2 regions of the Rhizobium sp. M10 genome follow, and region 2 is predicted to be linked to the other one. Evidence: predicted binding sites of a transcription regulator. Region 2 holds the regulator's gene; the other holds the start of a gene.
The links. Region 2 encodes LexA, which represses DNA repair genes until DNA is damaged. Its sites were predicted from a motif close to TGTTCNNNNTGTGTTCNG; they were not measured.
Positions count from the first base shown of each region.

Region 1: the regulator LexA is predicted to act here: its motif matches at 12,134-12,151, upstream of CO671_RS10155 (metallopeptidase family protein).

Region 1 is NZ_NWTA01000005.1:116,419-131,540, reverse strand. It holds gene rlmH (23S rRNA (pseudouridine(1915)-N(3))-methyltransferase RlmH) at 19-501, shown strand; gene CO671_RS10195 (murein hydrolase activator EnvC) at 684-2,087, shown strand; gene CO671_RS10190 (S41 family peptidase) at 2,077-3,399, shown strand; gene CO671_RS10185 (divergent polysaccharide deacetylase family protein) at 3,477-4,667, shown strand; gene CO671_RS10180 (RNA pyrophosphohydrolase) at 4,692-5,225, shown strand; gene bfr (bacterioferritin) at 5,292-5,777, opposite strand; partial or broken gene CO671_RS10170 ((2Fe-2S)-binding protein) at 5,743-6,142, opposite strand; gene CO671_RS10165 (error-prone DNA polymerase) at 6,263-9,712, opposite strand; gene CO671_RS10160 (DNA polymerase Y family protein) at 9,709-11,157, opposite strand; gene CO671_RS34155 (hypothetical protein) at 11,168-12,112, opposite strand; gene CO671_RS10155 (metallopeptidase family protein) at 12,276-12,713, shown strand; gene CO671_RS10150 (DUF1737 domain-containing protein) at 12,736-12,942, opposite strand; gene CO671_RS10145 (CoA ester lyase) at 12,942-13,847, opposite strand; gene CO671_RS10140 (hypothetical protein) at 13,961-14,194, shown strand; gene CO671_RS10135 (glyoxalase/bleomycin resistance/extradiol dioxygenase family protein) at 14,302-14,724, shown strand; gene leuD (3-isopropylmalate dehydratase small subunit) at 14,962-15,122, shown strand, end outside.
Region 2 is NZ_NWTA01000010.1:209,671-224,792, reverse strand. It holds gene CO671_RS18580 (pyruvate dehydrogenase complex dihydrolipoamide acetyltransferase) at 1-1,019, opposite strand, end outside; gene CO671_RS18575 (pyruvate dehydrogenase complex E1 component subunit beta) at 1,035-2,432, opposite strand; gene pdhA (pyruvate dehydrogenase (acetyl-transferring) E1 component subunit alpha) at 2,449-3,495, opposite strand; gene CO671_RS18565 (septum formation initiator family protein) at 3,641-3,961, opposite strand; gene eno (phosphopyruvate hydratase) at 4,098-5,372, opposite strand; gene kdsA (3-deoxy-8-phosphooctulonate synthase) at 5,513-6,358, opposite strand; gene CO671_RS18550 (VOC family protein) at 6,355-7,251, opposite strand; gene lexA (transcriptional repressor LexA) at 7,447-8,166, shown strand; gene CO671_RS18540 (ComEC/Rec2 family competence protein) at 8,147-10,579, opposite strand; gene gltA (citrate synthase) at 10,871-12,160, shown strand; gene lpxB (lipid-A-disaccharide synthase) at 12,196-13,365, opposite strand; gene CO671_RS18525 (LpxI family protein) at 13,362-14,243, opposite strand; gene lpxA (acyl-ACP--UDP-N-acetylglucosamine O-acyltransferase) at 14,247-15,065, opposite strand; gene fabZ (3-hydroxyacyl-ACP dehydratase FabZ) at 15,062-15,122, opposite strand, start outside.

The DNA of each region.
Region 1 (15,122 bases), on a different contig from region 2:
ATGAGCGGGAGCGGGTGAATGCGCGTTGGTCTTTTTGCGGTGGGACGGCTGAAATCCGGCCCCGAAAAGGATCTTGCGGCCCGTTATTTTGATCGTTTCGCCAAGGCCGGCCCTGCGGTCGGCCTCGAACTTGCCCGTATCGCCGAGGTTGCCGAAAGCCGCGCTTCCAATGCGGAGACCCGCAAACGCGAGGAGGCGGCGATGCTGTTGAAATCGCTTGCCGAAGGCAGCGTCCTTATTCTTCTCGACGAACGCGGCAAGGCGCTCGACAGCGAAGCCTTCGCAAATCTGCTCGGCGCCTATCGCGACCAGGGCAAACGCGAGCTGATGATCGCAATCGGCGGCGCCGACGGCCTCGATCCCGCGCTCTACGATCGCGCCGACGCCACGCTCTGCCTGGGCAAAATGACCTGGCCGCACCAGCTCGTCCGCACGCTGATCGCCGAGCAGCTCTATCGCGCCGTCACCATCCTGTCCGGCCATCCCTATCACCGCGTCTGAAATGTTCCACGTGGAACTCAAGTCTTTGACGATGCGTCGCATTGTCACGCAGCCGTGTTTCGCGTGGCCGGCCGTTCGCTTGCAAACTTTCTGGCAAAGCGTGCCAAATCAGCTTAGTCTCCGCGCGATTTTGAGAGAGTGCCCCGACACGCATGACGACGACACCAACCAGGCGACACCGCGTGATTCTGCCGGCACTTGCGGCCGGTTTTGGTGCCGCCGTCATCATCGTGTCCGCAAACACCTTCACCGTCCGGGCCCAGGAAGCCGCGCCGGAGGCGGCACAATCTGCAGCCCAGCCGCCGGCAGCCGAGCCGCCGCCGCCCGATCCGGCCGCTGAACTTGCCGCCAAACGCGATCAGACCCGCACCGAGCTCGAAACCCTGTCGAAATCAATCAGCCTTTCCTCGGACAAGGTAAGTGAACTCCAGCAAAGCATCGCCAATCTGGAAAAAAGCACGCAGAGCATCCGCCAGGCGCTGATCGATTCCGCCGCCCGCCGCAAGGGCCTCGAGAAGCAGATCCTCGAAAGCGAGAAGAAGCTGGCCGATCTCGGCGTCAAAGAGGATGGCATCCGCCGTTCGCTGCACGAGCGCCGCGGCTTGCTGGCCGAGGTATTGGCCGCACTCCAGCGCATGGGCCGCAACCCGCCTCCGGCTTTGCTGGTCACTCCCGATGACGCGCTCGCTTCCGTGCGCAGCGCCATCCTGCTCGGCGCCGTCGTGCCCGGCATCCGCAAGGAAACCGACAAGCTCGCCGCAGATCTTGCAAGCCTCGCCGCGCTGCAGACGGCAAGTGCGGCCGAGAAGGCCGGCCTGACGGCGACGATGACCGATAGCATCGAGGAAGAGCGGCGCATGGACCTGCTGCTTGCCGAAAACGACAAGCTCAGCCGCAGCAGCGCCGCCGAACTACAGGCCGAAAGGAAACGTTCGGAGGAGCTGGCGGGCAAGGCGACCAGCCTCGAAGGCCTCGTCGCCTCCATGGAATCCGAGATCGCTTCGGTGCGCGACGCGGCTGCCGCCGCCCGCCAGGCCGAGGAGAACCGCAAGCTCCTGACGGACGAGCAGCGGGCTCAGGCCAAGGCTCTGGCCGAGAGCGGCGTGCCCGATAAAAACCGCATTGCGCCCGCATATCCCTTCGGAGAATTGAAGGCCAAATTGGAGCTGCCGGTGGCAGGCGATATCCTGCGCCAGTTCGGCGATGCCGACGGCACCGGCCACGAAGCCATGGGCATGACGGTCGCCACCAACCCGGAGACAGTGGTGACTGCGCCTGCGGACGGCCTGGTGGTTTTCGCCGGCGCTTTCCGCAGTTACGGCCAGATGATCATTCTCGACGCGGGCGATGGATATCATCTGGTTCTCTCGGGAATGGATACGATCAATACCCGTCAGGGAAAGTTCGTTTTCTCCGGCGAGCCGCTCGCCGTGATGGGAGCGAAAAGAGTGGCAAGCGCAACTGCATTGGCGCTGGAAACGGACCGGCCAACGCTTTACATTGAATTTCGAAAAGACGGTAAACCGGTCGATTCCCGACCGTGGTGGACCGCCAAGGACACTGGAAAGGCACGCAATGATTCGTAGGGCTTCTCTTGTTCTGGTCGGCGCATTGATGGGTGCGACCGCGATGAGCGTCATTTACTCGGCAGGTGTGCCGGCAGAAGCGGCCGGATCCTCTACATACAAGGAACTCTCGGTATTTGGCGATGTCTTCGAACGTGTGCGTGCGCAGTACGTCACGCCGCCGGCCGAAGACAAGCTGATCGAGAATGCCATCAACGGCATGCTTTCCTCGCTCGATCCGCATTCGAGCTATATGAATGCGAAGGACGCCGAGGACATGCGCACCCAGACCAAGGGTGAGTTCGGCGGCCTCGGCATCGAAGTCACGATGGAAGACGAGCTCGTCAAGGTCATCACCCCGATCGACGATACGCCCGCCGCCAAGGCCGGCGTTCTCGCCGGCGACTACATCTCCGAGATCGACGGACAGTCCGTGCGCGGCCTGAAGCTGGAAGACGCGGTCGAGAAGATGCGTGGCGCCGTCAACACGCCGATCAAGCTGACGCTGATCCGCAAGGGCGCCGACAAGCCGATCGAGCTGACGATCGTCCGTGACGTCGTCGCCGTCCAGGCGGTCAAATCGCGCGTCGAGGACGATGTCGGTTACCTCCGCATCATCTCCTTCACCGAGAAGACCTATCCCGACATGGAAAAGGCGATCAAGAAGATCAAGGACACCGTTCCGGCCGACAAGCTGAAGGGTTACGTCCTCGACCTGCGCCTCAACCCGGGCGGCCTGCTCGACCAGGCGATCAATGTCTCCGACGCGCTGCTACAGCGCGGCGAGGTCGTCTCGACCCGCGGCCGCAATCCGGATGAAACCCGCCGCTTCAACGCCGGCCCGGGCGACCTGACCGACGGCAAGCCGGTCATCGTGCTGATCAACGGCGGTTCGGCCTCCGCATCGGAAATCGTTGCCGGCGCGCTTCAGGATCTGCGCCGCGCCACCGTTCTCGGCACCCGTTCCTTCGGCAAGGGTTCCGTCCAGACGATTATCCCGCTTGGCGAGAACGGCGCGCTGCGCTTGACCACGGCACTTTACTACACACCGTCGGGCCGCTCGATCCAGGGCACCGGCATCACGCCTGACATCAAGGTCGAAGAGCCGCTGCCGGAAGAACTGCAGGGCAAGATGGTGACCGAAGGCGAATCCAGCCTGCGCGGCCACATCAAGGGCCAGAGCGAAACCGATGAAGGTTCGGGCTCCGTTGCCTACGTGCCGCCGGATCCGAAGGATGACGTTCAGCTGAACTACGCGCTCGACCTTCTGCGCGGCAAGAAGACCGATCCGGCCTTCCCGCCGAACCCTGACAAGGCCGTCGTCGCCAAGTAATCGATCGTCGCAAGGCCGGGCACTCGCCCGGCCTTGACCCTTTATGCTGTTTCCCGGTTTTGGAGCGGGCGAGAAAATTGGGAACGGACCTGCATGCGCCTTTGGGGCGCAACCGCAAAACCGCCAGCCGGCGTCCTGGCGTGCTGCGCCTCGGCCGCATTGCAGCCAGCCTGTGCCTTTTCGCGATAGGCGGCTTTTCTCTCTATACCGCCTTTCGGGGCGACGGGCTGGAGCGCGCCAAACCGCCGGCGGCCGAACAGGCCGCAACCCAAGCGTCCGGCAAACCGCCAACGACCGCTGCCGACCAGGCGGTGGACGGAATGCCCCGCGCCGATCCACGCTCGGGCGCCAATGTCGAACAGATGATCACCGGCGATGGCTCCGTCGTCACCAAATACAGTCCCCGCCCGCGCGACGGCAGCGGGCCGGTGCTGGTCGATGCCATGCAGATCGGCCAGGATCCGCGCATGGCAGCCCAGCCCAATGAAGCGCTGCTCGAAGACACCGCGTTTGGCAGGCTGCCGATCGTCGGCCCCGACGGCCGGCGGCCGATGGACCAATATGCCCGCCCCTCATCCGGCGCACGCGGGATCCGCATTGCCATCGTCGTCAGCGGCCTTGGGCTCAGCCAGACGGGGACGCAGCGCGCCATCGCCGAATTGCCGGAGGAAATCACCCTCGCCTTTGCCGCAAGCGGCAACAGCCTGCAGCGCTGGATGCAGGAAGCCCGCCGCGGCGGCCACGAGATTCTTCTGCAGGTCCCGCTCGAGCCATTTGATTATCCGGCCAATGATCCCGGTCCGGAGACCCTGCTGACCTCGAAGCCGGTGGCCCGCAACATCGAGAACCTGCACAAGGCGATGGGTGAGATCACCAATTACACCGGCATCATGAACTATCTCGGCGGCCGTTTCCTCTCCGACCCCGCCGCCATGGAACCTGTCATGCGTGATATCGGCAAACGCGGCCTGCTCTTCCTCGACGACGGCACGTCGGCACAGTCGAAAACGGCGACGGTCGCCAAGGGCACCGAACTGCCTTATGCCTTTGCCGACCTGCAGCTCGACGGCCAGGTCGATATCAGCGCCATCCTGAAGAAGCTCGACGAGCTCGAACGCATCGCCCGCAAGAATGGCCAGGCGATCGGCATCGCCTCGGCTTTCGACGAAAGCGTCGACGCCATCGCCAAATGGAGCGAGGAAGCGTCCATGCGCGGCATCGAGATCGTCGGCGTCGCGGCGCTTTCCAACGACCCGAGAAGCCCCTGAGATAATTCCTGAACGGAGAAGAAGATGAGCCAGGCGACCGTGAAAGCCGAGGATCTGCCCTACCGTCCCTGCGTCGGCGTCATGATCCTGAACCGCGATGGCCTGGTCTGGGCCGGGCGACGGATCCCCGACGGCAATTCCGAATATGACGGCTCCCCGCAGCTGTGGCAGATGCCCCAGGGTGGCATCGACAAGGGCGAGGATCCCTTGGACGCCGCCTATCGTGAGCTCTATGAGGAAACCGGGATCAGAACGGTGACCCTGCTTGCCGAAGCAAGAGATTGGATCAACTATGATCTGCCGCCGGCGCTGATCGGCATCGGACTGAAAGGGAAATTCCGCGGCCAGACACAGCGCTGGTTCGCCTTCCGCTTCGAGGGCGACGAAAGCGAGATCGCCATCAACCCGCCGCCGGGCGGCCATGAGCCGGAATTCGACGCCTGGGAATGGAAGCCGATGCAGGAGCTGCCCGGTCTGATCGTCCCCTTCAAGCGCGCCGTCTATGACCAAGTGATCGCCGAGTTCCGGCATCTGGCAGCGCTGCAGGCCGAAGACTGAGCGCCCGTTTGCGGCTCGCAGGTGTGAGATGCCGGCCGCGCGGAGCGGCCGGCGTTCCTATCCGAATTATTCGGCTTCGTTGGCGGAATCGGCGTTGAGCTGGCCGTATTTGCTCTCACCGATTTTCTCGAGCAGATCGATCTGCGTTTCGAGGAAGTCGATATGGCCTTCCTCATCCGCCAGCAGTTCTTCGAAAAGTTTCATGGAAACGTAGTCGCCGGCCTCGTGACAGATATCACGCGACTTCTTGTAGGCCGTGCGGGCGTCATATTCGCCGGCAAGATCGGCTTCCAGCACTTCCTTGACGTTCTGGCCGATGCGCAGAGGCGCCAGTGTCTGCAGGTTGGGATGGCCTTCGAGGAAGATGATGCGCGCGACAAGCCTGTCGGCATGGTGCATCTCTTCGATGGATTCGGCACGCTCCTTCTTGGCGAGCTTGGTGTAGCCCCAGTCCTCGAGAAGCCGATAATGAACCCAATATTGATTGACCGCGCCGAGCTCGAGGAACAGTGCCTCGTTAAGCCGCTCGATGACCTTTTTGTCGCCTTTCAATGTCCGCTCTCCTGTTTTCCTCATGGAATTGTTTCAAGCGTGACATGAAATCAAATATTTCGGTCTCCGTCGAGTGGCGACGGGCGTGATATTCCTCGGTCGTCTGGATAATGATATCGACCACATTGGGGAAGCAGCCGCAGCAACGGCCGCGTTTTTCCATCGCGTGGTAGACCTTCGCAGGCACGATAAGCTGCCAACAGTCTTCGTCGAGAAGGTTGGTGATAACCTCCCGGATTTCCTTGTCGGTTATATAATTGCAGCTGCAGACAAGCACGTCTTCATTTCCAAACATGACACTGACTATCGTGTTTTCTGCTAAAGAAGATGGTGGCTGTCAAGAAAAAATTCGAGTCCGGCCCCATCGGGCAGCAGCGATGGGCAACGCTTGTTGCAGATTATCTAAATTATGGGGGCGATTCCGGGCGGTAACGCCCACACACAATGAAGGCATGTCCGGATGATTTCGACCGGCGCGGCGCACGTCAATGAAAATTCCGCCCGCGCGGCATGACTTCGGCGGTTTCCGCCACGCCCGCATGGCGGCCTGCGGCCAGCACCCGTTTTTCCAATTCCGCCCCCTTCCGCGCGTCGGCGATCTGCCGTTGGTCGCCTCCCGGTCTCAGCACCTCGTCCGAACGCTCGCAGGCGCCGAAACGGCGCGCCTCGCGTTGCAGGATGCCGAGCGCCGGTGTCATGTCCTCGATATGCTCGACGACCGTATGGATCACGCCGCTATGGCTTTGCAGCCTGCCGCGGATTTTTACGAGCCGAGCCCCCATGACGATCGCCCGGTATTTGTCGAATACCTTGTTCCAGACGATCGCATTGGCGACCCCGGTCTCATCCTCCAGCGTCATGAAGATCACGCCCTTGGCCGAACCCGGCCGCTGGCGCACGAGCACCAGCCCGGCGATCGTCACCCTCTTTCCGTTCGGCACTCTGAGAAGATCGACATTGCGAGTGATGCCGATCTTCCGGAACTCCTCGCGCAGGAAGGAGACCGGATGCGCTTTCAGCGACAGGGAGAGATAACGATAGTCCTCGATCACCTGCTCTCCCGGCAGCATATCCGGCAGCACCGCCGCGGGTTCTGGCTGAAGGTCGACATGACGGACCTGTTCGAAAAGGGGCAGTTCTTCGGCTGCACTCTTCACATCCAGTGCCCGCACAGCCCAAAGCGCTTCGCGCCGTGACAGATGAATGGATCGGAACGCATCCGCATCCGCCAGCCGCTCGATGACCGATTTCTGCAGGCCGGACCGCAGCCAGAGATCACGCACCGTACTGTATCCTTGACCGCGATTGTCGACGAGCCGTTTCATATCGTCCGGCGAGAGACCCTTGATCTGCCGGAAACCCAGCCGCACCGCATGCCGGGTCTTGATGATCCCGCGCATCTCGCCATGCCGGAAATCGACGGCCTTCCGGTCGAAGGCAGCCTCCTCAAGGGTACAATCCCAGTCCGATTCATTGATGTCGACCGGCAGGATCTTTACTCCATGCTCGCGCGCATCCCGCACCAGCTGGGCCGGCGCATAGAATCCCATCGGCTGGGAGTTCAGCATCGCCGCGCAGAAGACATCGGGATAATAGGCCTTGAGCCATGAAGAGGCATAAACCAGCAGCGCGAAGGAAGCGGCATGGCTTTCCGGAAAGCCGTACTCACCGAAACCTTTGATCTGATTGAAACATTGTTTTGCGAACTCGGGATCGTAATCCTTTGAGACCATTCCCTCGATGAAGCGCTTCTCGAAATCGCCGATCGTACCGGTTCGCTTGAATGTCGCCATCGCCCTGCGAAGTTTGTCGGCCTCTGCCGGCCTGAAGCCTGCAGCGGTGATCGCGATCTGCATCGCCTGCTCCTGAAACAGGGGCACGCCGAGGGTTCTTTCGAGGACCGCTTCCAGCTCCTTGCTCGGATATTCGATCGGGATGTTCCTGGCGCGCTGTTCTCGGCGTTTCAGATAGGGATGGACCATATCGCCCTGGATCGGCCCCGGCCGGACGATCGCCACCTCGATGACGAGGTCGTAGAATATCTTCGGCTTCAGGCGCGGCAGCATGCTCATCTGCGCCCGGCTTTCAATCTGGAAGACGCCAAGCGTATCGGCCCGGCCCATCATCTCATAGACCGGTTTGCCCTCGTCCCCATGCTCCCTGTTGCCGAGGTCTGCGAGCGTCTTCTTGACATCATAATGCAGTTCAAGCAGCGAAAAGGCCTTCCGCAGGCAGGTCAGCATGCCGAGCGCCAGCACATCCACTTTAAGGATCTTGACGTTGTCGAGATCGTCCTTGTCCCATTCGATCATGTAGCGATCCGGCATCGCCGTCTTCATGATCGGCACGACCTCGTCGAGCCGGTCCCGTGTGATGACGAAGCCGCCGACATGCTGGGTGAGGTGGCGCGGGAAGCCGAGAAGCTCGGAGGCATATTTCAGCACATTCCGGGTCACCGGATCCTTGACGTCGAGACCGGCCGCCTTGGCATCCCTCTCGGAAAGATTGTCCTCCGACCAACCCCAGACGAGGCTGCTGATCGCCGACTGAACATCCTCCGACAGGCCGAAGGCCTTGGCGACCTCGCGGCCGGCCGAACGGGTGCGGTAGGTGGTAACCCCTGCCGTCAGCCCGGCATGTTCTCTCTTGTAGTTTTTGTAGATGAACTGGATGACCTCTTCACGCCGGTCATGTTCGAAATCGACGTCGATATCCGGCGGTTCGTCGCGATCCATCGAAATGAAGCGGTCGAAGAGCAGCGTGCTCTTTTGAGGGTCAACTTCCGTTATTTCGAGACAATAGCAGATGACCGAATTTGCCGCCGATCCGCGCCCCTGGCACAAGACCTTGAGGTCATAACGGGCGTGTTGGATGATCCTGTGAACCGTCAGGAAGTAGGAGGCGTAGTTCTTCTTTCCGATGAGATCGAGTTCATACTCGATCTGCGGCGCAACTTTGACCGGAATCCCCTCGGGATAGCGCTTTGCCGCCCCCGCCCTTGTCAGTCTCTCGAGGGTCTCCTGCGGCGTTTCGCCAGGATCGTTTTCAGGCGGATAATTATGCTCCAGTTCCTTCAGTGAAAAGGTCAACTTCCCGAAAAAGGTCTGCGTATTTTCGATCGCACCAGGATAGTCCCGGAAGATCCGGACCATTTCACGTGAATCCTTGAGGTAGCGCTCGGCATTCGGTGCCAGCAGGAATCCGGCTTGCGATATCTGCACATGCTCCCGGATCGCGATCACGACATCCGAAAGCGGCCGGCGTTCAGGATGGTGGTAAAGTGGCTGGTTGGTGGCAATCAACGGCACGCGATTTCGGGCGGCAAGCATGGCAAGCACCGCAAAGACCTGCCTATCGCGGCCGTCATAGGCCGGCGCCAACGCCATAAAAAAAGCCTTGCGGAACCGTCTGCGAAACCGCTCCAGACAATCTTCCAGCGTCGACTGGCCCTGCTGATGATCGACAAGGGTACGATCCGGAACGAGGGCAAGCATCATCTCGTCTCCCCATTCCATGAGCTCTTCTTCCGTCAGGATGCAGGTTCCCTTGACCGCTTCCTCCTTCAGATTGCCGGCGCTGAGAAGCCGGCAGAGATTTGCCCAACCGCGGCGGTTTCTGGGATAGGCGAGAATGTCGGGCGTATCATCGCAGAAGACGAGACGGGCACCCGGCTGAACCCTGACCGGATCGAGGATTTCCTCGCCTTCCTTCGCCTGAAAATCCGTCTCATGTCTGTTCTTGTACTTCTCCTCGAGCTGCAACGCCTGCGCATGCGCCCTGACCACGCCGGCAACCGAATTCCTGTCCGCAATCCCGAGGCCGCCGAGCCGGAGATGGGCGGCCTGTACGACCATCTCCTCGGGGCCGGAGGCGCCTTCGAGAAACGAGAAATTCGTCCTCGCGCCAATCTCGAAGAATGCACGTTCGGCCTTCATGCGAATACCCCGTGCATGAACCAGCGAGGGTCGAGCTCCTGACCATAGAAACCTCGACGATAGATCCAGAAGCGATGTCCGGCCTCGTCCTCGATACGGAAATAATCGCGCGCCTCCGCGTCGCTTCCGTCGATCCACCACTCCATGGCAATCCGCTCAGGACCTTCGCTTTTTGCCACTTGATGCTGCATGCGCCGCCAGCGGAAGATCTGCGGCGGGCCATCCGGCACTTCGGCGAGTACGGTCTCGACAGGCTCCGGCGTTGCAAAAAGCCGCAACGGACGCTCTTCGCGGAAAGGGAGAGGACCGCTCTGTTCCGCCTTCCCCCGTCTTGAAAGCTTATCCATCGTCGGAACTGCGATGACGGCGCGTTCCGGCACATGGCTCTCACGGAGTTGGAAGCTTTGCAGGCAATCCGCACCCAGCCGGGCGGAGACACGGTCGACGAAAGCCGAAAGGGAGATTTCTCCCTGACGATCGCCCTCGAAATCAGCCTGCGCTTCGTTGAAGGGATCATGCTGCAACACATTCAGCCGCACGATCTCGAAACCATAGCCGGCATCGAGATCGTCATAGACCGCCTGCAGTCGTTCGGAAAAAAGCCCGGCGATAAATTTCGGTTCGCGAAGCGGTTGCGAAGCGCCGACGGAAATACGGAAGACCCTGCCGTCGACGCGGAATAGAACCAATTCGAACACCCGCCCGCCGGCGCCTCGTGCCTCCAGCGACGGCTGCAGCGACACGGCGACTTGCCTGGTGACGGCAAGGATCTGTTCCTCCGTTCCGATGGGCTCGATCAGGCGGCTTTCGGCCGAAAGACTGGCGACGGGGCGACGGGGCGAAACCGGTTCTTCTTCATGCCCTAGCGCCTGGTCGAGACGCAAAAGCAATTCCGGCCCGAACCGGCGGGTCAGCGGCGCCCGCGGCGCATTGATGACGTCGCCGATATATTTCAGGCCGAGTTTCTTCAGCGCATCGACGGTTTGCCCTTGCAGCCGCAAGGCTGCGATCGGCAAAGACATCAGCACACGCTCCGTCTCCTCATCCCCGATCACGCCGCTTTGCCCGAAACGCGACACGGCCCAGGAAAGGCCCGGCGACGATGAGATCGCGCCGCGCGCATCGATCCCCATATGAAAGAGCCGCGACAGAACATCCTTGAGAAGCGCCTTCTCACCGCCGAAAAGATGCGTGCAGCCGGTAATGTCGAGAAACAGACCGTCCTTGCCGTCGAACGCCACCAAAGGCGTATAACGGTCGCACCAGTCGGCAATTGCTTCCAGCAGCCGGCGGTCGGCGGCCGGATCTTCTTCCACCACCTCGAGCGTCGGATACATGGCGCGCACCTCGGCAACGCCCTGATCCTTCTTCAGCCCCAGCCGCTCGGCCAATTCGTCCAGTGCCGTCAGCCGCATGGCATTGTTGAGCTTGGCCGAACAGACGATGGCCGGCGCCTCAGGACGCTCTTTCGAACGCCAGGAGGGCCCCCATCGCCTGCGGGCGATACGGTCGGTTGGTAGATGCGGGAAGCTGAGCGCCAGAATGCGCTGACTGTTCGCCTGGAGGACGAATGAGGTTTGGTTCGATGACAGGGAAAAATTCGCGTTCATGGGGGCTCCACTCCAGGAGAAAGGAGAGCGGGGCCGGATTGCGGCTCTTCTCCAGCGTGAGACGGAAAATCGGATTGCCGATGCTGCCGGCAAGCTTCGATCCGTCCGGTAACGGCCGCAGAGCAGACGGTCCCGGTTCGACATGCAGGCGCAAGGCCGCACTGCTGGCCTCCTCCGCCCCTGCCTGCCGCACGACAAAGAGCGGACGGCGGGCAGCATGCGCCCTGAGACTGAGCCTGCGGCTTTCGGTCAGGCCGAAATGCACAGGGTTGCCCCGCACTTCGAGGATGACGACCGAGAAAGCAGCGCTTTCCACCGCCGCCTCCGCCAGCCAGAGCGCTTCGTCCAGCTTGCGCGGCGCGGCATGGAGAAATCGCTCAGGGCTCAACCCGAAATCCCGAAGCCCGGGAGCATAGGGACGGCCGGCCTCCAGCGTACCGACTGCATCGCCGATCCAGAGCAGCGGCATCAGCCTGCCGGCATCTGATTCCTGTTTCTGCAGCCGCGCGGCAACAGCCATCGCCAGTCCGCTTGCCGCGCCGGCGTCGCGAGACAGCGCGGAACGGAATTCGGTAATCGCATCGAGGGGCAGGCCGCCCTCCAGCGCCCGATCGAGAAGCTCCAGCCCGAACGGCAGGGATGGCAGAATGCGCTCCTGGCGCGTCTTGCGTCCTTCCGCCAAGGCTTCCCGCTCCGCGGCCGCAAATGCCGGCGCGGGCTTTCCTTCCAGTCTGGCAATGGTTTCGCGGAGCGCAAAAAGCCGCTCGCGCGCCAGGGCGTTCTGCGCCATGGCGTTCACTCCGATCCGTCTTGTTCCTGTTATGTTCTTATAGATTCCAGAGAGCTAATGAAGAGTCAACAATCATTTTCTATGAATTTATTCCTGCCTTTGATTCCGCACTCGAAAATCGGCAATAAAGGTTCTATATGGGCCCGCAAAGGAAGGAATATTCATGGCCCGCATAGACCAGAGCGATGATTGGCGGGACCGCCATGCGCCGACGATCAGCACCTTCGAGTCGCTGGCCATGGAGGCCTACAGCCATCTGCCGGATGAATTCCGCCAGCTGACGACCAACCTCACGATCGAGATCGAGGACTTCCCCGATGACGACGTTTTCGAGGACATGGCGCTGGAAACCCCTTTCGATCTGCTCGGCCTTTTCGAGGGCAGGGGCATTTCCGAACGTTTCACGGTGGAAACCGGCGAAATGCCGAACCGCATCCGCCTCTACCGGCGCCCCATTCTCGATTACTGGGCGGAGAACGACGAGACGCTCGGCGATATCATCACCCATGTCCTGATCCACGAGATCGGCCACCATTTCGGGCTGAGCGACGATGATATGGAGCGGATCGAGGCCAGCGCCGAGGAAGCCGCGGAGCGTTAGGCGTCTATCCTGGAATTAAGTCTTACTGCTCGGAGAGTTTCATCTCCGGATCATAATCCTTGCCTTCGACGGTCTTGACGACGGCCTGGCCGCACTGCATCGCGCCGGTTGCGGCATTGAAGGCATAGGTCGGCGAACCCTCCAGCGACCAGCCCTTGTTGAGGGCGGCGGTGACCTTGTGGCAGAAGGAAGCATCGTCGGGACCGGTCAGGAAGCGGTAGAGTTTCATCAGGCGGGCTTTCTTGCAGATATCAGGCGAGCTTTATGAACCAGAGCCTCGGCCTGGACAAGATGCAGCCGTTCGATCATCCGTCCATTGGCATTGATGACGTTGAGGCCCCTGGCGTCAGGATCGGCAAAAGCTGATATGACCGCCTCGGCCTCCGCAATCTCCTCCGCACTCGGCCCGAAATGCCGGTTCGCGGGCTCGATCTGCGAGGGATGGATCAGCATCTTGCCAGCAAAACCCATGGCGCGGCCCTGGCCGCATTCGGCGTCGAAGCCTTCGGCATCCTTGAAATCGTTGAAGACGCTGTCGATCGCATCGAGCCCATAGGCCCTGACCGCAAGGACGACCTGCATCAGCCACGGCACGAGATGGCTCCGTCCCGGCTGGGGAAGCACGCCCGTTTCCTTGCGCAGGTCATTAAGCCCGACAACGAGGCAATCGAGCCTTGCACCCGGCGTGCGGCCGGCTCCGGCGATCGCTCCGACATTCAGCACGCCGCGCGGTGTCTCGATCATCGCCCAGATGCGCAGCGCCTCCGGCGCCTCCGCATCGGCAAGCAGATCGCTGATGTCCGTCACATCACCAGGCTCGTCCACCTTCGGCAGGAGAACGGCGTCGGGCAGAAGCGCCTTGACCAGATCGAGGTCCGCCGACCCGAATTCGGATGACAAAGAATTGATGCGGATGATCCTCTCCTTGCCCTCAAGCGGCGGCCCGGCAAAAAAGCCGCGCAGATTTTCCCGCGCCTGCCCCTTCTTCTCGGGCGAGACGGAATCCTCCAGGTCGAAAATAACCGCATCGCAATCAAGGGAATGGCTCTTTTCAAGCGCCCGGAGATTGATGGCGGGCACGCTCAGCACCGAGCGGCGCAGATGTAGGGAACGGGGAGGTATGGTTCGGCTCATCACTCATTAGTGCCAAGCTTCGCAAAGCCCGGCAAGACAACAAAAAGCCATGCTTGCCTTGCAGAGAGAAAAAAGAAGGACCACATTCCTTTCTGTAGAAAGGTATCAAACCCATGCAGAACATTCGCTCCATCTTCTTCATGCTTGCCGGCGCCACCGTTTTTGTCGCCATGCTGCTTCTCACCTTTTCGGTGACGCTTGCCGTCGGCGGCATCCTGACCGTGCTCATGGTCGGCCGCGCCCTTTCGATGAAGATGAAGCCCGCTCCGGTCCGCGCCAAGGCAAACAACGGCCAACGCGAGATGCGCATCTGGAACGACGGTCGCGGCACGATCATCGATCTCTAAGCCGCGTCGCTCAAAAAAACCGACCGACATTGTCGGACCATGCGTCCATGATACGTCTTTAAGCAGCCAGGCATTCAGCCGGCGCTTGAACACGATGGAGGACGAGCATGGATACGACGACGGAAAACAACCCGGTTAAAATGCCGCCGGTCAAGAATGGCCTGCTGCCCTATCTGACGGTCGACGGCGCGGTGAAAGCCGCGGAATTCTACAAGAAGGCCTTCGGCGCCGAAGAGGCGCATCGGGTGCCGGTCGATGAGAGCGGCCGCACCATGCATATTCATCTCTATATCAACGGCAGCTCGCTCATGCTGGCGGATGCCTATCCCGAATATGGCCATCCCTTCAAAGGCCATGAAGGCTTCGCCATCCAGCTGATCATCGACGATATCGATTTCTGGTGGGAGCGCGCGGTGGCCGCCGGCGCCGAAGTCGTCATGCCGATCGAACTGATGTTCTGGGGCGACCGCTACGGCCAGCTTCGCGATCCTTTCGGCGTGCTTTGGGGCCTGAACGCCCCGACCAAGTAAGAACGCACGCACTCTTCGGGCCGCGCGAAACGTCGCGCGGCCGCGATTTAGAGCATGTCGCGCAAAAGTGTGCGGCGGCTTTGCGATAACGACATGCGTCAAAACAAAGACCTAAAAGCGCAAGGAGCGAATCTGAAAGATCGCGACGCGCTTTAGAAAGATTCTCCTTCATTTCGGCGGAAAACTGGACTAGATGCACATTCAGGAAAGTACATTTGCTGAAGTGGAGCATGGGTCATGGATAAATTCGTGAAGCTCACGGGCGTTGCGGCGCCCCTGCCGGTCGTCAACATCGACACCGACATGATCATTCCGAAGGATTATCTGAAGACCATCAAGCGCACCGGCCTCGGCACCGGCCTTTTCGCCGAAGCCCGTTATAACGAAGACGGCTCGGA
Region 2 (15,122 bases):
GACAGCGTCTTCTGCTCGGCCTTGCGGATAATCGGGGTGATCAGGCCGCCGGGGATCGAGACGGCGACGCCGACATCGGCGTGCTTGTGCTTGACCATGTTGCTGTCGGTCCAGGAGACGTTGGCATCCGGAACATCGCGCAACGCCAGCGCCATGGCCTTGATGACCATGTCGTTGACCGAGAGCTTATAGGCCGGAGCGTTGTCCTTGCGGGGAGCCGCATCGTTCAGCTGGGCGCGTAGCGCCATCAGTGCGTCGAGCTCGCAATCGACGCTGACGTAGAAATGCGGGATCGTCTGCTTGGATTCGACCAGGCGCCGGGCGATCGTCTTGCGCATGCCGTCATGCGGCACGAGCTCGTAGGAGCCCGGCTCGAAGAGCTTGAGCACGGCGTCATCGGAAGCGCCCTTCGGCGCTGCGGCGGCCGGCGCAGCAGCCGCGGCAGCCTGCGGAGCAGCAGCAGCCGGTGCGGCGGCAGGTTTGGCGCCACCGCCGGCAACGGCGGCTTCGACATCGCTCTTGACGACGCGGCCATGCGGGCCGGAGCCGGCGACAGCCGAGAGGTCGATGCCGGCTTCCCTCGCGAGCCTGCGGGCAAGCGGCGAAGAGAAGGTACGGTTGCCACCGGCTGAAACTGCCGCGGGTGCGGCGGCGGGCGCAGCAGCCGGAGCGGGCTCAGCCTTCGCCGGTGCAGCCTCGGCCTTCGCAGCCGGAGCGGCTTCAGCCTTGGCGGGAGCGGGTGAACCCGCACCGTTTGCGGCAGCGGCCACGTCCTCGCCATCGGCGGCGAGAACGGCGATCAGCGCATTGACCTTGACACCTTCGGTGCCGGCGGGAACGACGAGCTTGGCGACCGTGCCTTCATCGACGGCTTCGACTTCCATCGTCGCCTTGTCGGTCTCGATCTCGGCGATCACATCGCCTGACTTGACCTTGTCGCCTTCCTTGACCAGCCACTTGGAAAGATTGCCTTCTTCCATGGTCGGAGAGAGGGCGGGCATCGTGATATTGATCGGCATCGAGATACCCTCCCCTTATTTGTAGCAAACAGCCTTCACCGCATCGACGACTTCGCCGACGTTCGGAAGCGCCAGCTTTTCGAGATTGGCGGCGTAAGGCATCGGCACGTCCTTGCCCGCAATGGTCAGGATCGGCGCATCGAGATAGTCGAAGGCCTGCTGCATGACGCGGGTGGCGATTTCGGTGCCGACGGAGGACTGCGGATAGCCTTCCTCGACAGTGACGAGGCGGCCGGTCTTCTTGACCGATTCGATGACCGTCGGAAGGTCCATCGGGCGGATGGTGCGAAGGTCGATCAGTTCGACGTCGATGCCGATCTTTTCGAGTTCGGCAACCGCCTTCGTCGCATAGGTCATGCCGATGCCGAAGGAGACGACGGTGGCGTCCTTGCCCTGACGATGGATACGGGCCTTGCCGATCGGCAGGACGAAATTATCGAGCTTCGGCACGTCGAAGTGCTGGCCGTAGAGAATTTCGTTCTCAAGGAAGATCACCGGGTTCGGATCACGGATCGCCGCCTTCAGCAGGCCCTTGGCGTCGGACGCAGTGTAGGGCATGACGACCTTCAGGCCGGGGATCGCGCTGTACCAGGCCGCATAATCCTGGCTGTGCTGGGCGCCGACGCGGGCGGCCGCACCGTTGGGGCCGCGGAAGACGATCGGAGCGCCCATCTGGCCGCCGGACATATAGAGCGTCTTGGCAGCCGAGTTGATGATGTGGTCGATCGCCTGCATGGCGAAGTTGAAGGTCATGAATTCGACGATCGGGCGAAGGCCGGCCATGGCGGCGCCGACGCCGACGCCGGCAAAGCCGTGTTCGGTGATCGGCGTATCGATGACGCGGCGGGGGCCGAATTCCTGCAGCAAGCCTTGAGTGACCTTGTAGGCGCCCTGATATTCGGCGACTTCCTCGCCCATGACGAAGACGTCGTCGCTGGCGCGCATTTCTTCGGCCATGGCGTCGCGGAGCGCTTCGCGCACCGTCATCGACACCATTTCGGTGCCGGCAGGGATTTCCGGGTCGTTCGGGACGGCAGCCTTGGGCTCGGCGGGAACGGGAGCAGCAGCCGAACCGGAATTTGTCGGCTTTTCTTCTCGAGCAACCTGCGGAGCAACGACCGGAGCCGGCTGAGCAGCAGCAGGAGCGGCGGAAATCGCGTCGGCCGATTCGCCGTCCTGCAGCAGCACGGCGATCTTGGTGTTGACCTTGACGCCTTCTGTGCCGGCATCGACGAGCAGCTTGCCGATGACGCCCTCGTCGACGGCTTCGACTTCCATCGTCGCCTTGTCGGTTTCGATTTCAGCGATCACGTCGCCCGAGGTGACCTTGTCACCTTCCTGTTTCAGCCATTTGGACAGCGTGCCTTCTTCCATCGTCGGAGAGAGGGCGGGCATGAGGATATCGATAGGCATGGGTTCCCTCCCCCGATTAGAGCAGAATGTCGGTGTAGAGCTCGGATGCATCCGGCTCCGGATCGGCCTGGGCGAAATCGGCGCTGTCGGCGACGATGTCGCGGACATCCTTGTCGATCGCCTTCAGATCGTCTTCCGAGGCCCAGCCCTTTTCGATGAGGCGCGCCTTAACCTGCTCGATTGGATCCTGCTCGGAGCGCATCTTCTGCACTTCTTCCTTGGAGCGATATTTCGCCGGGTCCGACATGGAGTGGCCGCGGTAACGATAGGTCAGCATTTCGAGAATGATCGGGCCCTTGCCGGAGCGGCAATGTTCGAGCGCCTCGTCGGCCGCCGCCTTGACGGCGCGCACATCCATGCCGTCGACCTGGATGCCGGGGATGCCGAAGCCGGAGCCGCGCAGCGAGTAGTTCGACTGTGCGGTGGCGCGGGCCGTCGAGGTGCCCATGGCGTAGCGGTTGTTCTCGACGATATAGACGATCGGCAGCTTCCAGAGAGCGGCCATGTTGAAGCTCTCGTAGACCTGGCCCTGGTTGGCGGCGCCGTCACCGAAATAGGCGATCGAGACATTGCCGTTGCCGCGGTAATGGTTGGCAAAGGCAAGGCCGGTTCCGAGCGAAACCTGGGCGCCGACGATGCCGTGGCCGCCGTAGAAATGCTTCTCTTTCGAGAACATGTGCATCGAGCCGCCCTTCCCGTGGGAATAGCCGCTGCGGCGCCCGGTCAGCTCAGCCATGACCCCGCGCGCTTCCATGCCGGTTGCGAGCATATGGCCGTGGTCGCGATAGGCGGTGATGACCTGGTCGCCTTCCTTCTGCGCCATCTGCATGCCGACGACGACAGCTTCCTGACCGATGTAGAGATGGCAAAAGCCGCCGATGAAGCCCATGCCGTAAAGCTGACCGGCCTTCTCCTCGAAGCGGCGGATCAAAAGCATCTCGCGATAGGCCTTGAGTTCCTCATCCCGATCGAAGTCGGCTACCGGGCCTCCATTCGATGCTTTGGCTGCTGGTTTTGCTGCAGTTTTGCGGCTGGAAACGGTCGCGGTCTTTCGCGGCGCCATTCAACCCTCCCTATGGGTTTGTCGTTTCTCGGTGGCGCGTACCATAGGGAAGAAATTTGACCACAGCAATGCCATAATTGCATGGCTCGTATTCGGCACTAAGCTATTGGAAATAAAGAAGAAATAAGAATTAACTGAATTCCGGTTAATTGGAGTAGTGGTTGAATATGACGATCTCGTCCGCGCGCGACATATTCAGCTGATATCGCGCCTTTTCGTCCAACATGTCCTTGTCGAGCGAACCGTCACTGAGGAGCGCGACCTGGCTTTCCAGATGTTCGCGCTTCGCCTTCAACACCGCAAGCTCTTTTTCGCGCGCGACACGCTGACGCTCGAACGTCTCCGTCGCCCGCAGGCCGTAATCGCCGTGAACGCAATGATAACCGAAATAGGAGAGGAAGGCGACCGTCATGGCCGGGATGACGAACCGGCCGAACTTTCTCTTCTTATGATGCTTTGTCCACATACACGTATGCTCTTGAACGCATTACCAATTCGTTCAGCATAACGCGCAGAGATTAACCGTTCGTTGACCGTAAATATGAGCAATAAAAAACCCGCGCCGGGAGGGCGCGGGTTAAGCCATTGACGTTCAGATTCGATCAGCCGCGGATGATCGAGCGGCCGGCATACTGCGCCTGCGGGCCGAGGCCTTCCTCGATGCGGATCAGCTGATTGTATTTGGCAAGGCGGTCGGAACGCGACAGCGAACCCGTCTTGATCTGGCCGCAGTTGGTGGCAACCGCGAGATCGGCAATGGTCGAATCCTCGGTTTCGCCGGAGCGATGGGACATGACGGCGGTGTAGGCCGCCTTGTGCGCCGTATTGACCGCGTCGAGGGTTTCCGTCAGCGAACCGATCTGGTTGACCTTGACGAGGATCGAGTTGGCGACACCCATGCGAATGCCGTCGCGAAGGCGGGCGGAGTTGGTGACGAAGAGATCGTCGCCGACGAGCTGCGTCTTATTGCCGATCAGGTCGGTCAGCGCCTTCCAGCCGTCCCAGTCGTCTTCGGCCATGCCGTCCTCGATCGAGATGATCGGGTATTTGCCGGCGAGCTCGGCCAGATATTCGGCCATGGCGCCCGATTCGAGCGTGCGGCCTTCACCTTCGAGAACGTATTTGCCGTCCTTGAAGAATTCGGTCGAGGCGCAGTCGAGGCCGAGGTAAATGTCCTCACCCGGCTTGTAGCCGGCTTTCTCAACCGACTTGACGATGAAGTCGAGGGCTTCCGAAGCGCTCTTCAGACCCGGTGCGAAACCGCCTTCATCGCCGACATTGGTGTTGTGGCCCTGGGCGGCAAGCTCCTTACGCAGCGTATGGAAGACTTCCGAACCCATGCGCACGGCTTCGGCGATCGTATCGGCGCCGACCGGCAGGATCATGAATTCCTGGAAGTCGATCGGATTGTCGGCATGAGCGCCGCCGTTAATGATGTTCATCATCGGCACCGGCAGCAGGCTCGCCGAAGCGCCGCCGACATAACGATAGAGCGGCAGGCCGGAGGCCTGGGCGGCAGCCTTGGCGACGGCGAGCGACACGCCGAGGATGGCGTTGGCGCCGAGACGCGACTTGTTCGGCGTGCCGTCCAGTTCGATCATGATGTTGTCGATCTGGATCTGGTTTTCGGCGTCGATACCGCCGATGGCGTCGAAGATCTCGGTGTTGGCGGCCTCGACCGCCTTTTCGACGCCCTTGCCGAGGTAGCGCTTGCCGCCGTCGCGCAGCTCGACCGCCTCATGGGCACCCGTCGAGGCGCCAGAGGGAACGGCCGCGCGGCCCATGCTGCCGTCTTCGAGGTAGACGTCGACTTCGACGGTGGGATTGCCACGGCTATCGAGAATCTCGCGGGCGATGATATCGGTGATTGCAGTCATGGGTTCTTCCTGCTCGGTGGGTGATCAATCGTTCGAAGCCTGTCATAATCGAAGGCGGGCAAATTACAATGCCGCAATTCCCGCCTGCGAAGCAGCGTTCTGACGTGGCCTAAACCACGATCATGTCAGCCTGTTGAACATCAAGCCTTGGCGACCGCGTCGAAGGCAAGCAGCTTCTCAAGCAAGCGCGGCATGTCCTTGAGATAAACCATGTTCGGGCCGTCGGACGGCGCGTTGTCAGGGTCCTGGTGGGTTTCGAGGAAGACGCCGGCAATTCCCGTCGCCACGGCTGCGCGCGCCAGCGTTTCAACGAATTCGCGCTGACCGCCCGAGGATTCGCCCTGCCCGCCCGGCTGGGCGACGGAATGGGTCGCATCGAAAATGACGGGCGCGCCCATCGCCGCCATGATCGGCAGCGAGCGCATGTCGGAAACCAGCGTATTGTAGCCGAAGGAAGCGCCGCGCTCGCACAGCAGCACGTTCGGATTGCCGCTGGCATTGAGCTTCTTCAGGACGTTCTTCATATCCCAGGGGGCGAGGAACTGGCCTTTCTTGACGTTGACGACGCGGCCGGTCCGGGCAGCGGCGATCAGAAGATCGGTCTGGCGGCAGAGGAAGGCGGGGATCTGCAGAACGTCGATCACCTCCGCCACCTCGGCGCACTGCTCGGCGGTGTGAACGTCGGTCAGGACGGGAAAGCCGAATTCCTTCTTCAGGTCGGCGAAGACCTCCATGCCCTTTTCAAGCCCGATGCCGCGCTCTGCCGAGAGCGAGGTGCGGTTCGCCTTGTCGAAGGAACTCTTGTAGACGAGGCCGATACCGAGCTTTGCGCAGAGCTCCTTCAGCGTACCGGCGACCATGAAGGCGTGGTCACGGCTCTCCATCTGGCAGGGGCCGGCAATCAGCGACAGGCGCCCGGTATTGGAAAAGGTGACCTGGCCTTCGCCTTCGCCGATCTTGACCTCGGAATTGGTATCAGTGCTCATCGTGGTTCCTCGAAGGCAAAAAGCGCGCCCTGCCCGGGCGTGGGCTTCACCAGAATGCGATTGTTCTTGCGTGTGTATGTCACTCCGTTAGCAGCCAAATGCGCTTCTGTCACGGCAAGATCGGTGACGGTGAAGAGGATTGCCTGACCGCGCAGGCCACGATCGGCGGCGGAAACGACAAGCTCGAAATAGGCCTCCAGCCCTTCCGGCGTCATCAGGCTGATCTTGGCATTGGATGCCGCGATCTTCATGCCGAAACCGGTTTTCTCCACCACCGTCTGCCCGACCGCAAGACCAACGAAGGCGGCAAATGCAGCCGGCTCCGGCGAACAAAGGGCGATCTCGGCAATGCCGGTCACGCCATTGGCATGCGTCTCCAGAGCGGCACGACCGGCCGGGAACGAATTGATGCGCTGACAGGTGAAGAGAAAGAAGTCGGGCGCGCGCAGATCTCCTGAAAAGGCCAGTTTGAAGCTGCCGACGCTTTCCGAACCGTCCGGCATCCGCATCGGCCGGCTGAACTGCAACATCTCGCCGGCACTCGCGCCGCTACCCACGAATCGCCGATGATCGAGGCCGGCATCCTCGGTGAGGAAGGCCAACGCCGAAAGTCCCTCCTCGCCGCAGCGGAAGCGGAAGGCGCGATTGCGGGCGATGAAGACATTGCCGTGGCGGGCCGCTGCCTCGCTCTCCTCGACACTCGCCACGCCGAGCGGCTCGATATAGGTCTTGTCGGCGAAAAAGACGCAGGCATTTTCCGTTCCGAACGGATGGCGCGCATCGGCGGCGACGGTAAAGCCGAGCTTGCCGAGCCTTTCGCGCGCCAGGTCGATATTGACGACGGGCAGCACGACATGATCCAGCGGGTGCGGTTTGGCGGAATGTGCGATCATGATATCCCTCCTGACACGCCAGAGATGTGCGACAGCACCACCCTCAATGCAAGACATGTGCGCCAATCCGGCGAATGAAAATAAAAATCTCGACGAGTTGGCGCGAAGTTTTACGGAAATTTAGCTACTTGCGGAACACATATGGAACATATAGTGTCTGTTCTGGATTTGTTTCAATCACGGGGTCTGACGTCGATGCTCACGCGCAAACAACAGGAGCTTCTCCTTTTCATTCATGAGCGCATGAAGGAATCCGGCGTTCCGCCCTCTTTCGACGAGATGAAGGATGCCCTGGATCTCGCCTCGAAATCCGGCATTCATCGCCTGATCACGGCGCTGGAGGAACGTGGTTTCATTCGCCGCCTACCGAACCGGGCCCGGGCCCTGGAAGTGATCAAGCTGCCGGAGGCCTATAGCCCCAGTCTTCAGCCGCGCCGCGGTTTTTCACCGAGTGTTATCGAAGGCAGCCTCGGCAAGCCCCAACCGGTCGCCGCCCCCGCTGCCGCAAAGCCGATCGCCGACAACGGCAACACTGTGTCCGTGCCGGTCATGGGCCGGATCGCCGCCGGCGTTCCGATCTCGGCGATCCAGAACAACACGCACGACATCGTCGTTCCCTCAGACATGCTCGGCTCGGGTGAACATTATGCGCTGGAGGTCAAGGGCGATTCGATGATCGACGCCGGCATCTTCGACGGCGACACGGTGATCATCCGCAACGGCAGCACCGCAAGTCCCGGCGATATCGTCGTTGCGCTGGTCGACGACGAGGAAGCGACGCTGAAGCGCTTTCGCCGCAAGGGTGCCTCGATCGCCCTCGAAGCCGCCAACCCGGCTTACGAGACCCGTATCTTCGGGCCCGACCGGGTCAAGGTGCAGGGCAAGCTGGTCGGCCTCATTCGCCGTTATCACTGACAGCGGACGGGCCGGTTTCGGTAAAACTGTCTTTGCGCCAATCATAGGCTCGATGGCGCATCCATGGACGCGACAAAGCATCGAATGCGGTTGCGACCTCGAATCCCTCCTGTGCAAAACGCAGTTCGACGGAACCGGTCCTACGCAGCGTCTCGCCGGTGAAGAGTGTCGCACCCGAGCGGCAACGGTCGAAACGCAGGCGCACCGCGGTCACGACAATCTCGCCGGCGTCGCAGGCCGGGCCGAGATAGGCGGCGTTGTCGATGACGGCGACGACATGGCCATTGCCGAGCCTGACTATACACCAGGCCTTCTTCACGCAGGAAAACCGATTTACCTCACCACCGGCTACAGCGGTCGCCATCGCCGTCCTCGCGTCATTCTGCTGGTCGCGGGACAGCCTGACGCGGCGGTCTTCACCCGGTGGCGGGATGGCAGGACCATCCAGCATCTTCGGCGGGTGGTGCCTCGGCAGGACCAGCGCTCTTTGCCACTGGTCGAAGATGAAGTCCGGCGGGTTTTCACGGTTGGAAGCCAGTGCCGCCGGCGCGATGAGCGCGACCAGACCACCATCCTCTGAAATCACCAGATCCGGCGGCCGGGACCCTGGCAGAATCAGCAGGATGAGCGTCGAACCGGCGAGGATCGATGTGCCGGCATGGCGCAACCGGGTGCGGAGCAGCGTCAGCAGCAGAAAGCCTGCCACAGCGACCGCGAAATACCAGGCGGGCAAGCGGCCGAGGCCGATGTCGCCGCCCCAGCCGGACACCGTCTTGGCGACCGCAATCACCAGATCGAGGCCGAAACCGACCACTTTCCAGAGCGGAGCGTCCAGACCGAACGGCATGAGCAACATAGCCAGCAGCCCGGCCGGCATGACGATGAAGGAGATGATCGGCATCGTCGCAAGGTTTGCCGGCAGGCCATAAGCGGTCAGGCGATGAAAATGCTCGATCGAAAACAGCGCCGTGGAAAAGCCACCGATCAACGAGGTCAGGAAGACGCCGCCGAAGAAACCGGCGATCGCCACGACCGGCCGCAGGACCGGCAGCTTCAGCAACGGGTTTTCCCGGACGCGCCGGTCCTTCCACAGCTGATAGCCCGATACCAGTGCCAAAGTCGCGGCAAAGGACATCTGGAAGCTCGGACCCAAGACTTCGGAGGGTGAAATGGCGATGATGACGAGCGCCGAGAGAACGACATTGCGCAGGCTGATCGACGGCCGATCGAAGAAGACGGCAATCAGCATGATCGCCATCATGATGAAGGCGCGTTCGGCCGAAACCCCGAATCCTGAGATCAGGAAGTAGGCCGTGACGGCGAGGAGCGCGCCGCCCGCGGCGAGCTTCTTTGTCGGATAGGCTTGAGCGACAACAGGAACGAGGCTGAGCAGCATCCGGAAACCGACGAAGAAGATGCCGGCCGACAACGCCATGTTGAGGCCCGAGATCGCCACGATATGCGCAAGGCCGGACTGGCGCAGCGCCTCCGTCGTTTCCTTCGAGATGGCGCGCCGCTCGTCAGTCACCAGAGCAGCGGCAAAAGCGCCTGTGTCGCCGGGCAGGATCGAGCGTATGCGATCGCCGATGCCGCTGCGCAACTGATAAAGCCATTCGAGCAGAGCTTCGGACGTCGATCTCGCAGGCTGCGGGCCTGCCTGCGAATCGACTTTCTCGGGCGCACCGTAGAAGAAGCCGTTGGCGCCGATGCCATCGAAATAGGCACCGAAGGAAAAGTCGTTGAGCCCGGGAAGCGCCGGCCCCGCCGGCGGCGTCAACCGTGCTCGGCCGGTGATGACGTCACCGATCTCGAAGGGCGCATCGGCGCCGCGGGCGATCACGGTTATGCGCCTCGGCGGCCGCTTCACCTGTGGCGCCTCGGTGCCGGTGACGGCAAGAACATAGCGCCACCGCCCGCGATCGTCGCCTTCGCGCCGCTCGACGCGGCCGGTCACCGTCGTCGTCACGGATGAATCGAGGATGACGGTCGAGGCCCGCCAGCTTTCGAGCTGCGCGCAGAGCATGCCGCATACCACGAGGGCAAGCGCCATAAGCGTCGCCCGCAAGGCCGGCCGGCTGCGGCCGGCGACGACCACCGCAAACATCAGCACCGACAGGCAGAGCAACGATGGAAGGAGCGGAAAATCCGTTGCCGCAAGAAACCAGAATGCCGCGCCGGCACCGAGGAAGACCGGCGAGAACAGGAGCAGGCGGCCGTGGTCGGCCTCCTCGCTCAGCATCCGGCCGCCAGCACGCAGCGCTTGTCTCATTGCCGCCGGCAGCCGATGGCGCAACGACATCGCGGACTGGGTTCTCGCCGGCCGCATCACCACGGCAGGGGCAGGAAGATCGGCCGGATCGGCAAGACCGACGCCCGCTTGCGGCCGCAATTCGACTGTCGTCAATTCCTGCATGCGCCGCCCGAACTTACCCTGCCCAGGCACCCAGAATGCAACCTCTGGGCAAATCCGGCAAGCATAATCGATTGAAATACGAGCGAAAATCGCAAATGCGAAAAGACCAGTCGAATCATCGGTTTCCGCTATGCGTGCCGCTCATCGCTGCAGTGCCTAAAAGGTGATGCCGCAATGCACAAAATGCCGTCACGGTAACTTGGCATTAGCTTCGCGATCATATAGCTATCGGTAAGGACGCTTAACCCCTATGGCGCTTTTGTGGCGCCACCGACATTTCGGAGGATCAGCATGACGGATCAAAGCGCAACAATAAAAATTGGTGACAAATCAGTCGACCTCGCCGTCAAAAGCGGCACGATCGGTCCAAGCGTCATCGATATCGGTGCTCTCTACAAGAACACCGCTTCCTTCACCTACGATCCGGGCTTCACCTCGACCGCATCCTGTGAATCGAAAATCACCTATATCGACGGCGACGAAGGCGTGCTGCTGCACCGCGGCTACCCGATCGAGCAGCTCGCCGAACATGGCGACTTCCTCGAGGTCTGCTACCTCCTGCTTTACGGCGAACTGCCGACGGCCGCGCAGAAGAAGGACTTCGACTATCGGGTCACGCATCACACCATGGTGCACGAGCAGATGAGCCGCTTCTTCACCGGCTTCCGCCGCGATGCGCATCCGATGGCCGTCATGTGCGGTTGCGTCGGCGCGCTGTCGGCCTTCTATCACGACTCGACCGATATCACCGATCCGCATCAGCGCATGGTCGCCAGCCTGCGGATGATCGCCAAGATGCCGACGCTGGCCGCCATGGCCTATAAGTACCATATCGGCCAGCCCTTCGTTTACCCGAAGAACGACCTCGACTATGCATCGAACTTCCTGCGCATGTGCTTTGCCGTTCCCTGCGAGGAATATGTGGTCAACCCGGTGCTTGCCCGCGCCATGGACCGCATCTTCATCCTGCATGCCGATCACGAGCAGAACGCGTCGACCTCGACCGTGCGCCTCGCCGGTTCGTCGGGCGCCAACCCGTTCGCCTGCATCGCGGCCGGCATCGCCTGCCTGTGGGGCCCCGCGCATGGCGGCGCCAACGAAGCAGCACTCAACATGCTGAACGAGATCGGCACCGTCGATCATATTCCGGAATATATCGCCCGCGCCAAGGACAAGAACGATCCGTTCCGCCTGATGGGCTTCGGCCACCGCGTCTACAAGAACTACGACCCGCGCGCCAAGATCATGCAGAAGACGACGCATGAAGTACTCGGCGAACTCGGCATCAAGGACGATCCGCTGCTCGAAGTGGCGATGGAGCTCGAGCGCATCGCGCTCACCGACGAATATTTCATCGAGAAGAAGCTCTATCCGAACATCGACTTCTATTCCGGCATCACGCTGAAGGCGCTGGGCTTCCCCACGACCATGTTCACCGTGCTCTTCGCGCTTGCCCGCACCGTCGGCTGGATCGCGCAGTGGAACGAGATGATCGAGGATCCGGAGCAGCGCATCGGCCGTCCGCGCCAGCTCTATGTCGGCGAACCGAAGCGCGACTACATCCCGGTTTCGAAGCGCTGATCGCTTCAGACCAATCGGCTCAAAAGAAAACCCGGTCAGAAACGACCGGGTTTTTTCTTTTTCAGCACGTCGAGCAGGATTTCGGCAGCATATTCGCCCGGCGGCTTTTCGGTCTGCATGCGCTGCCAGATGAGCTCATAACCTTCCTTCATCGCCTTGAGCTGGTAAGTGTCGGCCGACAGCCTTTCCATCCAGCGTGCGAGGCTTGCGCCGCGAACGACATCGTTCAGATATTCCGGCACGACCGCGTAATCGGCAATCAGGTTCGGCAGCGCCCCTGTCCAGGTCTTGATGCCCGATGTCAGCAGCCGCATGATCCAGTCGACCTTGTAGGCGGAGACGACGGGAACGTCGGCGAGCGCCAGTTCGAGAATAACGGTTCCGGATGCCGCCATGGCTGCATCGGCCTCGACGAAAGCCTTCCACTTTGCTTCCGCGCCGACAACGATCTCCGGCGTTACCGCCCATTTCGCCGTCAATTCGCGCACAAGCCCTTCCTTGTGTCGCATCGTCGGCAGGATGAAGCGCATCGGTCCATTGCGGGCGACAAGTTCGCTCACCGCCACCTCGAAATGCGGCAGGAGCTTCTGGATTTCCGAGGAGCGTGAGCCGGGCAGAAGCAGGATTGTGCCGTTGCCGGGCCGTCTTCCCGCACGCAGGCGTCGGGTCTCCAGGAGCGCAGGGTCGGCGGTCAGGCGATGCCCGACATAGGTCGTTGCCGGGCCTTTGAGGCGCTGCATCGTCGCCGGTTCGAAAGGCAGGACGGCGAGCACGTGATCGACATAGGCAAGCATGCGCTCGGCGCGATATTCCTTCCAGGCCCAGACGCTCGGACAGACATAATCGACGACAGGCAAATCCGGCAGCGCCGTGCGGACACGCTTTGCCACGCGATGGGTGAAATCCGGGCTGTCGATGATGAGCAGAATGTCAGGCCTTGCGGCGATGATTTCAGCCGTTGTCCGGCGGATCAGGCCAAACAGCTTCGGCAGCCGGCTCAGCACCTGGGTGATGCCCATGATCGACAGTTCGGAAAAATCGAACAGGGATCGCAAGCCCTCCGCCTGCAGACCCTCCCCGCCGACACCGACAAGTTCCACCGGTCCGCCATGGATGCGCTTCAGCGCGGCGATGAGGTCGGCGCCGAGGAGATCGCCCGACACCTCACCGGCAATGACGGCAATCTTCAGCGGCGCGCCGGTCATTCCAGCCCCCATTCCGGAAGACCGCGATCAATGCCGCAGACGAAAAGTCCGGCCTCGTCGGCGGCGCGGATGACGGCAGCACGATCGAGCACCAGCGAGCGGCCGGCTTCGACGGCGATACCGGCAAGGCCGGCTTTACCGGCGTTCAGCACCGTGGAAACGCCGATGGCCGGCAGGTCGGCGCGAATATCCTGCTGCGGCTTGCAGAGCTTGACGAGCACGCCGCGGCGGCGCGTCGAAATGCGCCCGGCGGCTCTGAGCCCGGCGACGCGGTCGAGCATCTCATCGGTGCCCTCAAGACCTTCCATCGCGACAACCCGCCCGCCGATGCTGACGCCGCCCTGCCCGACATCCAGCCGGCCGAGCATCTCGGCGGCTTCGGCAGCACGGCTGATATCGCGCCGATCTTCGTCACCGGGTGCCACGGCGCCAAGCGGACCGACGGAAGCCAGCAGGTCGGGGGCGATCTCATGGGCGCCGACGACACGCCGGCCATTTCCCTCGATCAGCCGGATCACCATCTGCAGGACCGTATCGTCGCCGCCGGAGAGCAGGGTGCGGATCGCGGCCGGCACCTTCATCAGAATACGCAGCGTCGGGCGCACCTCACGCCATTCCGGCCGGCGGCGCACGCTGCCCGACATCACCACGCGGCCGATGCCATAACGGTTGAGAAGACTATCGAGGGCGGCGAAATCGCCGATGCCGATTATAGCGTGGTCGTAGCCTTCCCAACGCCGGTCGCTTTCGTCCTTCAGGGCGACGATAACAGGATTTTCGCCTGCTGCGCGTGCGGCTTCCGCGACGTAGGAAGGCAGAAGGCCGCCGCCGGCGATGATCGCCAGCCGGCCCGCCGCGGTGTCGCCTGATAAAGCCACGGGCTAGCCCTTCTGACCTCGGGTCGGCGAGGACAGGGCGCGGTCGCTTTCGGCGGCGATGAAATCCAGGATCTGCATCACCTCTGCGCAATCGGCATATTCCTCGCGGATGGCCGCGGCGTTCTCACGCACGGAGGCCGTTCCCTCGAAGATCGCCTTGTAGGCGCGGCGCACCCTGTGGATGACGGCGCGGTCGATGCCGGCGCGCGTCATGCCGACGACATTGAGACCGCCCAGCAGACCGGGATTGCCGTTCAGCATGCCGTAGGGAATGACGTCGTAACTGACTGCCGACAGCCCGCCGACGAAGGCCTGGCGGCCGACGCGGGTGAACTGATGAACGGCCGAGCCGCCGCCGAGAATGACGCGATCCTCGATGACGACGTGGCCGGCGAGCATGACGTTGTTCGACATGATCACGTGGTTGCCGACCCGGCAGTCATGCGCCACATGCGAATTGGCCAGGAACAGATTGTTGTCGCCGACGATTGTCTGGCCGCCGAAATCGGCGGTGCCGGTGTTCATCGTCACGCCTTCACGAATCGTGCAGTTGGCGCCGACCGAAAGCGTCGTCTCTTCGCCGGCATGATGCACGCTCTGCGGATCGCCGCCGACGACCGCCATCGGGAAGATGCGCGTGCCCTTGCCGATCACGGTCCGGCCGGTGACGATCGCATGCGCCAGGAGCTCGACATTGTCATGCAGGACGACGTGCGGCCCGACATGGCAGAAGGGACCGATCTTCACGCCCTCACCGATCGTGGCCCCGTCTTCGACGACGGCCATCGGATGAATGCGGGCGCTTTCGGCAATCGTACTCATGCCTGATCCTTACGAACGATCATCGCGCCGATATCGGCCTCGGCGACAAGCGCGCCG